Regions from separate parts of the Weizmannia sp. WK01 genome, predicted to be linked through region 1. Evidence: riboswitches for the same ligand, from Rfam matches in the RefSeq annotation. Region 1 holds a riboswitch; the other holds the start of a gene.
What was found. A riboswitch is a leader RNA that binds a small molecule or an ion and turns the genes downstream of it on or off. The one in region 1 is predicted to bind S-adenosylmethionine.
Positions count from the first base shown of each region.

Region 2: linked by a shared signal. The riboswitch ahead of OF158_RS04535 (O-acetylhomoserine aminocarboxypropyltransferase/cysteine synthase family protein) and the one ahead of OF158_RS15230 (YezD family protein) in region 1 are both predicted to bind S-adenosylmethionine.

Region 1 covers NZ_CP109616.1:3,204,318-3,209,161, reverse strand. Annotated here, with positions in the region: gene ssuD (FMNH2-dependent alkanesulfonate monooxygenase) at 1-337, shown strand, start outside; gene ssuC (aliphatic sulfonate ABC transporter permease SsuC) at 351-1,109, shown strand; gene OF158_RS15240 (ATP-binding cassette domain-containing protein) at 1,124-1,882, shown strand; gene ssuE (NADPH-dependent FMN reductase) at 1,903-2,442, shown strand; gene OF158_RS15230 (YezD family protein) at 2,531-2,710, opposite strand; SAM riboswitch class I at 2,826-2,932, opposite strand; gene OF158_RS15225 (bifunctional GNAT family N-acetyltransferase/carbon-nitrogen hydrolase family protein) at 3,201-4,745, shown strand.
Region 2 covers NZ_CP109616.1:1,005,685-1,010,528, forward strand. Annotated here, with positions in the region: gene cls (cardiolipin synthase) at 1-1,429, shown strand, start outside; SAM riboswitch class I at 1,529-1,636, shown strand; gene OF158_RS04535 (O-acetylhomoserine aminocarboxypropyltransferase/cysteine synthase family protein) at 1,740-3,038, shown strand; gene OF158_RS04540 (homoserine dehydrogenase) at 3,293-4,276, shown strand; gene OF158_RS04545 (S41 family peptidase) at 4,671-4,844, shown strand, end outside.

The DNA of each region.
Region 1 (4,844 bases):
CGGCCAGCAACGGATGACATCTCTTCACAACGGCAGCCGGGACAATCTTGAAATTAGCCCGAACCTTTGGGCCGGCGTTGGGCTCGTGCGCGGCGGGGCGGGAACGGCGCTTGTAGGGAGCCCGGAAATTGTCGCAGAAAGAATGAAGGAATATGCAGAGCTTGGCATTGAAACGTTCATTTTATCCGGTTATCCGCATCTTGAAGAAGCGTACCGGACGGCTGAGCTGTTGTTCCCATACCTTCCGCTTGAACAGCCTGATGCCCCCGTTTCCAATGTCATCAGCCCGTTCGGCGAGATTGTGGCGAACGATGCACTGCCGAAAGTATTAAAGTAAGGAGGCCGATCTGATGTTAAAAAAACGCGTCATGCCGTGGGTGGTGCCGGTTTGCCTGCTGTTTGCCTGGCAGCTTGCAAGTTCTGCTGGCATCTTGCCACCCAATGTGCTCCCAAGCCCTGTTGCCGTTGTAAAAGCGGCTTGGGGTCTCACACAATCCGGACAGCTTTTCGATTATATCGGCGCAAGCACAAAACGGGCACTGATCGGATTTTTGGTTGGCGGCGGAATCGGATTTGGACTCGGGTTGTTTACCGGGCTGTCCACAAAAGCGGAAAGCCTGCTCGACAGTACCGTGCAAATGATCCGAAACGTTCCCCACCTTGCCCTAATTCCGATTGTCATTTTATGGTTCGGGATCGGGGAAGAAGCGAAGCTGTTTCTCGTTGCGCTCGGCACCTTTTTTCCAATCTATTTAAATACGTTCCATGGCATCCGCTCGGTGGACAGAGCGCTGATTGAAATGGGAGAAGTTTACGGGCTGAAAGGGACGGCACTTTTTTGGCATATGATCCTGCCGGGGGCGCTTCCTTCCATTTTGGTCGGTGTGCGCTATGCGCTCGGGGTCACATGGGTAACCCTGATTGTGGCCGAAACGATTGCATCCAACTCCGGCATTGGCTATATGGCCATGAACGCCCGCGAGTTCATGCAGCTTGATGTTGTCGTTTTGAGCATTGTCTTATATGCCCTTCTTGGAAAACTGTCCGACTGGCTGGCAAAAATCGCAGAACAACGATTGTTAAAGTGGCACCCGTCATATCAAAAATAAAGGAGGAGGAAACGATGCCGAAAGAAAAGGCGTTTGCTGTAGAGATTGAGGGGCTGGAGAAATCATTCGGCAGCCATCGCATCCTGCGCCATCTTCATTTAAAAATAAGAAAAGGGGAATTTGTTGCGATTGTTGGGAGGAGCGGATGCGGCAAAAGTACGCTTCTCAGGCTGCTTTCAGGACTTGAAGCGGCAAGCGGCGGAAAAATCCTTATAAACGGGGCGCCTTTATCCGGCAGAAACGGATCGGCAAAAATGATGTTTCAGGACGGCCGCCTGCTCCCATGGAAAACCGTGCTTCAAAATGTCGGGCTTGGCCTTGCGGGCGACTGGAAGAACAAGGCACTTGAAATGCTTGGAAAAGTCGGGCTGGAAGGGCGTGCAAATGATTGGCCTTCGTCTTTATCCGGCGGCCAGAAACAAAGGGTGGCACTGGCGAGGGCATTAATCCATGAGCCGGACATCCTTCTCCTCGATGAACCGCTTGGGGCGCTCGATGCATTAACCCGGATTGAAATGCATGCGCTGATCCAGTCGCTTTGGCTTGAAAAACATTTTACGGCCATATTGGTGACACATGACGTGGAAGAAGCAGTCGCCCTCGCTGATCGGGTTGTGTTAATCGAAGAGGGGGAAATTGCGATGGATTATCCGGTAAAACTTCCTTATCCACGGAAAAGGGACCACGCCCTCTTTTCAGCAACAACCAATCATATTTTAAACCGCATTTTAGGGAACAACGGCCATCAGCTGTTGCACGCAATGAAAAATTAAGGAAGAATTGGGGGATTCATATGGCGGAAAAAGTGGTACTGCTGAACGGGAGCCCTTCTGCGTATACGAGATTAAATGGGATCCGTGATTATATCAGGGCCGGGTTAAGGGGGCACGGGTACGAACCGGAGCTCATCAATATTCGGGAACTTCCGGCCGGCGATTTAATGAATGCCCGGCAAAGCCCGCCCATCACCAGGGCATTAAGAAAAGTAGAAGAAGGCGATACGGTAATCATTTTGACACCGGTCTATAAAGCGTCTTATTCCGGATTGCTCAAGACATTTCTGGATCTTTTGCCGCAAAATGGCTTATCCGGCAAGCAGGTGCTGCCACTCGCCATGGGCGGTACATTCGGCCACTTGCTCGCGCTCGATTACGCCTTGAAACCGGTTTTGGCCTCACTCGGGACAACGTGCATAGAAAAAGGGGTGTTTATTCTCGACCAACAAGTGAAAAAAAGGGATGGACTCTATGAACTCGACCGGCAAGCAGCTGACCGCCTGAATGCTGCTTTAAAAACATTGTTTCCGCAAACTTCAATATCTTTGTACTCATAAACAAATCCGGCATTTGGACGATATCCAAATGCCGGCATTCGTGTCGTACGAAAAACGGGGAAAGCGATAACCGGAGTACCGGCGCCCGTCATCCCATCTTTTGGTTGGGAAGTGCCGCTTTTTTCTTTTCCAGTGCAAACCGGACTTTCTCGGTTGTTTCGATCTGTGTGATGTTCCCTTCATGGATCGAAATGACCACTGTTCCAAACTCCAGTTTTTGCAATGATTCCATAATGCGGGCGATTTTTGTTTCATCAATATGAGCCATTTTTCACTACCCCCAAAAATAAATTTCGTGTGTGCCTGGTGGTCCGGCCGGCAATTCGGATGATCCAAAAAAGAAAGGCCCCCTTCAAGAAAGTTAAGAAGAGGGCGCACTCCTTAACTTATCTTCCAAGCTTGACGCTTGCTGGAATTAGCACAGTATTCCCAAAAAGAATCTGTTGCTGAGGTTTCCTCGGGCCAGTCCCTCCCCCTCTCTTGATAAGTTGTATAGCAAGAAAATAATTTGTTAAAACTATGATAAATAATATTATTCCGATTTGTCAACTTATATTTTCAACATTTCGGTTTACTCGAAGGGCAGGTAAGTGAAAAAATGGGAAGACACTCCATCATCTCATTGTACACGGTGAAATGAACATCTAGAGAGAGGTATTCCAATTGCTGGATGATGAAAGGATACAAAGAGTTGTTTTTCGGGAAAAACCGTTCCGGATAGGGTATGATAAAAAGAAAAAGTGTGTTAAGGGTGTGAGATTGTGCCAGAGACAGATGTATCCAAGTTTGAGAAGAAAATCGAGGTGCGGAACATCCGGTTCGAAGACATTGATGATATTATGGCATTGTCGAAAAAATGTTTTCCGGGGATGGAGCCGTGGAAACGCGAGCAGCTCGAGAGCCATATCCGGATTTTTCCGGAAGGGCAGTTTTGCGTGGAATACGAAGGGAAAGTTGTCGGTTCCTGCTCCAGCTTAATTGTCAATTTCGATGAATACGAGGATCAGCATACATGGGATACGATCACCGCGAACGGCTATATTACCAACCATAATCCGCACGGGCTCAACCTGTACGGCATTGAAGTGATGATCGACCCGGAATACCGGCGCATGAAGTTCGGGCATCGATTGTATGAGGCACGGAAAGAGCTTTGCCGGAAAATGAACCTTCAAAGCATCATCATTGGCGGCCGGATTCCGAATTACAGCAAATATAAAGACAAAATGACCCCGCGCGAATACGTGGAAGAGGTTGAGATGCACAATATATATGACCCGGTTCTTTCCTTCCAGCTGCTTGAAGGGTTCCAGATTATGCGGATCAACAGGCAGTATTTGCCGGATGATACAGCATCCGCTTCATTTGCAACGCTTATGGAATGGCATAACGTTGATTATTTGCCGAAGTCCCGCCGTGTCTATCATGCTTCGTTCCCGGTTAGGATTACAGCAATCCAATATATGATGAAAAAAATTGATTCCTTCGATGATTTTGTCAGACAGGTGGAATATTATGTCGATGTGGCAGCGGATTTCGGTTCTGATTTTGCCGTTTTTCCGGAAATTTTCACCACGCAGCTGATGTCCTACCTGGAGGAAAAGCGTCCTGACCAGGCAGTGCGCCGGCTTTCCGAGTACACAGACCAATATATTGAACTGTTTACAGAGCTTGCCGTGCGCTACAATGTCAACATTATCGGCGGGTCCCATTTTGTGGAAGAAGACGGGGGCATTTACAATGTCGCCTTTTTGTTCCGGCGCGACGGGACGATCGAAAGGCAGACCAAACTCCATATTACGCCAAATGAGCGGAAATGGTGGGGGATCGCGGAAGGAAACGAACTCAATGTATTTGATACGGATTGCGGGAAAATTGCGATTCTGATTTGCTATGATATCGAGTTTCCGGAGCTGGCCCGTGTCGCTGTCGACTACGGCGCGAACATTATTTTTGTCCCGTTTTGCACGGACGACCGCCAAGCCTATTTGCGCGTCCGCTACTGTGCGCAGGCGCGGGCCATTGAAAACCAGGTGTACACCTGTATTGCGGGAACAGTCGGAAACCTGACCCACGTGGAAAACATGGATATCCAGTATGCCCAGTCCGGCATTTTTTCCCCCTCCGATTTTGGTTTTGCCCGCGACGGCATTGTCGGGGAATGCGATCCCAATGTCGATACCGTCGTTGTCGGCGATGTCGATCTTGAGAAACTGCGCCGCAACCGCAACAGCGGCTCCGTCCGGCAACTGGCCGACCGGAGAAGAGATTTGTATCAGATTAAAATCAACAGCAAATCATAATAAGGGAAGCGAAAAAGGTGCTTAAGGGATAAGCACCTTTTTCATTTAAAAAAAGCTAGACCGAAGAAAAGAGAATATAATGGATGAATCAGATCAGTT
Region 2 (4,844 bases), 1.5 Mb from region 1:
ACTGGTTATCTTGTTTCTTTTGAATTTTATTCTGGCGGGAACCGTTATTTTCCTGGAACGGCGAGATGTCGGCGCAACTTGGGCATGGCTTTTGGTGCTATTATTCCTGCCGATTGCCGGCTTTATCCTGTATTTGGTATTCGGGCAAAATTTAAGCCGCCGGAAAATTTTTGACTGGAAGGTACAGGAGAAGATCGGCATTAAGGAAATTTCCCAGCAGCAAATTGAACTGCTGCGCGAAAACCGGTTTCCGTTTCATGATGAGCGGACAATCCAGTACAAGGATCTCGTTTATATGCTGCTGATGAATGACGGGGCAATCCTTTCCCAGGACAATCACGTCGATATATTTACAGACGGCAGGAAAAAATTCGAGGCTTTATTTGAAGACATCCGGAATGCAAAAGACAGTATTCATCTTGTATATTATATTTTCCGGAATGACCGCCTCGGCCATGAATTGATTGAACTGCTGTCGCAAAAAGCAAGAGAAGGCGTAAAGGTGCGGCTGCTTTATGATGATATGGGGTCGCGGATGCTGTTCCGCCGCAAATTTTTCCGGCCGCTTGTTGTTGCTGGTGGGGAAGTGGCGTCCTTTTTTCCTGCCCGGATCCCGCTCGTCAATTTGCGCGTCAATTTCAGGAATCACCGGAAATTGGCGATTATTGATGGGCAGATCGGATATATCGGCGGTTTTAATGTCGGGGATGAGTATCTTGGCCTGAATAAGAAATTCGGTTACTGGCGGGATACGCATCTACGGATTGTAGGGAGTGCTGTTTATGCCATGCAGACCCGCTTTATTTTGGACTGGAATCAGGCGTCACCGCATGATGTAAGAGATGAAGAACGTTATTTCCCGGTCATCCCATCGCAGGGTGAAACCGATATCCAAATCGTCTCAAGCGGCCCCGATTCTGAATGGGAGCAGATTAAAAACAGCTATATTAAAATGATCAATTCCGCCAAAAAATATATTTATTTGCAAACACCGTATTTTATTCCGGATGACAGCCTCCTGAATGCGCTGACGCTTGCCGCCTTATCCGGAGTGGATGTTCGGATTATGATTCCAAATAAACCGGATCATATGTTTGTCTATTGGGCGACGCTTTCCAACATCGGCCAGCTGTTAAAAACGGGCGTCAAAGTGTACATTTATCAAAAAGGGTTCATCCATGCGAAAATGATTGTCGTAGACGGGAAAATTGCTTCCGTTGGGACGGCCAATATCGATGTGCGCAGTTTCCGTCTCAATTTTGAAGTGAACGCCGTGCTGTACGACCGTGAGCTTTCCGGCACACTTGCCGGCGTTTTCCGGGACGATATGGCCGAATCAACCGAATTAACGCTCCATGATTACCAGAACCGGCCGCTTTATGTGCGGTTTAAAGAGTCCATTTCCCGGCTATTGTCGCCAATATTGTAGAAGAAAAAGAAAATTTTTTCAAAAAAAGGTTGACGGTTTGCCATTGTTCTTCTATAATCTTAAACAATAAGTCATTCAAAATTGAATTATGAAAAGAAACTCTTATCGAGAGCGGCGGAGGGACTAGGCCCTGCGAAGCCCGGCAACCTTCAGGCATTTGCCTGAAAAGGTGCTAATTCCTACAGACATGCGTCTGAAAGATAAGGGAGGAACTTACATACATTGTAACCCTCTTCCCTTACGAAGAGGGTTTTTTCATTTCCTCTTCCATCTTTCACGAAAAAATTTTAAAAAATCAGGAGGCTTTAAAATGACACAACCATCATTCCAACCGGAAACTTTATTGTTGCACGGCGGCCAGGAACCGGACCCGGCGACAGGATCGCGCGCCGTACCGGTATACCGGACGACTTCTTACGTTTTTCCGGATACAGAACATGCGGAGGGCGTCTTCAATTTATCAAAAGAAGGTTTCATTTATTCCCGTCTCGGCAATCCGACTGTGGATGTTTTTGAAAAACGTGTTGCTGCACTGGAAGGCGGAACAGCGGCTGTCGGTTTATCATCCGGCGCATCGGCCATTGCCTTTTCCATTTTGAACATCGTGCGTGCGGGTGATGACATCGTATCCGCCAGCAATCTTTACGGCGGCACCTATAATTTGTTTGCTGTGACATTGCCGAAATACGGCATTAACGTCAAGTTTGTGGACGGGTCCGACCCTGAAGCGTTCCGCCAGGCGATCACCCCGAAAACAAAAGCATTGTACGCGGAAATTATCGGCAACCCAAGCCTGCAGGTGCTCGACGTGGAAAAAGTGGCGGAAGTGGCCCATGAAAACGGTATTCCTTTGATTGTCGACAACACGTTTGCTTCTCCGTATGGCGCGAATCCGATCAAATGGGGCGCGGACGTGGTTGTCCATTCGGCGACAAAATGGATCGGCGGGCACGGAACGGCGATCGGCGGTGTTGCCGTTGACGGCGGGTGTTTTGACTGGAACACAGACAAATTCCCGGACTTTAGCGAACCGGATCCGAGCTATCACGGCTTGCGCTACGGCGTCGACACGGCACAGGCTGCGTTCGCCACAAAACTTCGCGTTCAGCTTTTGCGCGACTTCGGGCCTGCTTTAAGCCCGGACAACGCCTTTTTATTCCTGCAAGGGCTTGAAACGCTGCATCTGCGTGTGGAAAGGCATAACGAAAATGCATTGAAAGTCGCGGAATTTCTGAAAAACCATCCAGATGTTGCTTGGGTCAATTACCCGGGCCTTGAAGACCATCCGTCCCATGAGCTGGCGCAAAAATATTTGAACGGCGGTTACGGCTCCATTGTCAACTTTGGTGTGAAAGGCGGCCGGGAAACAGGAAGACGCGTGATCGACAATATTAAGCTGTGGTCGCATGTAGCGAATGTCGGCGACGCGAAATCGCTGATCATCCACCCGGCAACGACTACGCATTCGCAGCTGAGCGATGAAGAACTGGAAAAATCAGGGGTCACAGGCGATTTGATCCGCCTGTCCGTCGGGCTTGAAGCCGTCGAAGATTTGACAGCCGACCTCGATCAGGCCATTACAAAAGCAACAGCCGTTACAGCCCGGTAAAAGCGGGGAGCGGGTCCGGCAGATTCGTGCGAAGGCCGCCATGCGAATGCCAACAGGCGATCCGGAAAACTTATACGATGTTCTGGGCTGATCCCATTGAACAATGTTGCGGCCCGGACGGTCTGCATACCTGATCCAGATCGGGAGCTTCTGGATACCGGCTGCACCGAATACTGTCGGACCGCTTGACCGTTTTAAATGAACAAAACGCTTCAGAGGCGAAAGAGCGCTAGATGTAGGGAGGAGTTTGGATAATGAGAGTGATTAAAGCAGCGCTGCTCGGCTTTGGGACGGTCGGCCAGGGCGTGTACGAAGCGGTCCGGACCCACCGGGAGCAGCTGAAAGAAAAGCTGCATGCCGAGGTAGAGATTGCAGCGGTTCTGATCAAAAACCCCCGAAAAAAGCGGAACATTGACAGTTCTGTACTCGTTACGACGGACTTCCGGGAAGTTCTCGCCATTCCCGGCCTTGAAGTCGTGTTTGAAGCGATTATCGGGGAAGAACCAGGCTTTTCTTACTGTTTACAAGCGATTGAAAAAGGCTGCCACGTCATTACTGCCAATAAAGTCATGTTTGCACGATATGGGAATGTGTTGCTTGAAAAAGCGAAAGAAAAAGGCGTGTTTGTCGGTTACGAAGCGACAACTGCAGGCGGCATCCCTGTGATTCGGACGATTTCCCAGCAGCTTCAGGTTAATGATATCCAGCGTGTACAGGCGATTTTAAACGGCACATCCAATTTTGTTTTATCGGCCATGCGCGAAAAACATCTTCCGTTTGAAGAAGCGTTGGAAATTGCCAGGCAGCACGGCTATGCAGAAGCTGACCCGGGCAATGATGTAAAAGGGCAGGACGCCTTTTGCAAGCTGATGATCCTGAGTCGGCTCGTATTCGGAACCCAGCCGGACTGGGAGAAAGTAGAAGTTGAAGGCATAGGCGGCCTCTCGCTTGCGGATATTGAAAGAGCGGATCGGCAGGGACTCCGTTATAAGCATATTGCGGACATATACCGTGATGGCGGTACGCTGAAAGCATCCGTTAAGCCTGTCCTTGTCCCTCCCGAACACGCCCTTTATGCGGTGGAAGGCGTCAACAATGCCATCACGATTTACGGCAGCCTGATCGGAAAAATTACCCTTACAGGTCCGGGTGCCGGAAAATTTCCGACGGCAAGCGCCATGATTGAAGACTTTGCGGCGGGTTACCGGCCCGTTCCGCAATTGGATGCCGTTTCGTGAACCAAGGAAACGTATCCATATTTTTTGCGATGCTAAGATGTCATTTTAGCGCGGGGGGAGAACCCCTCAACCTCTTTACGGCTTCTTCCGTTTTTGCTTTGCCGGCTTAGCGGAAGAGGCTTCTTTTTTACATGTTGTGATGGTGGCTCCGTCCCGTTCGTGCTGTTTTGTGAACAGCATGGTCATGGCCGGATCGCGTATCCCCTAAAGAAACCAGAGCCCGTTTTGCATTACGCATTTTTTAGCTTCACGGCAGCCTGTTTGCATCCTCGGCGGGACTTTCGCCGTCTTTTTCCGCTACCCGGCATATGCCCCCCGGCTTGTACATATATTGAATTATCGAGATGAAGAACCCCGCTTTTGGCGGCGCTTCTTGTACAAGGAGGGCATCACCATGAAACGAAAATGGCTGGCGCTTGCGATTTCGGGATCGCTGCTTGCCGGTGCAGGCGGCGGCTATACGGCAGGCCAATGGTTTTCACAAAAGGACAAGGCAGCCCCCACCCGCCAGGAAACAACCGGTGGGACAAGCAATATGCCGGACCTCACAAAAATTGCCCAGGCATAC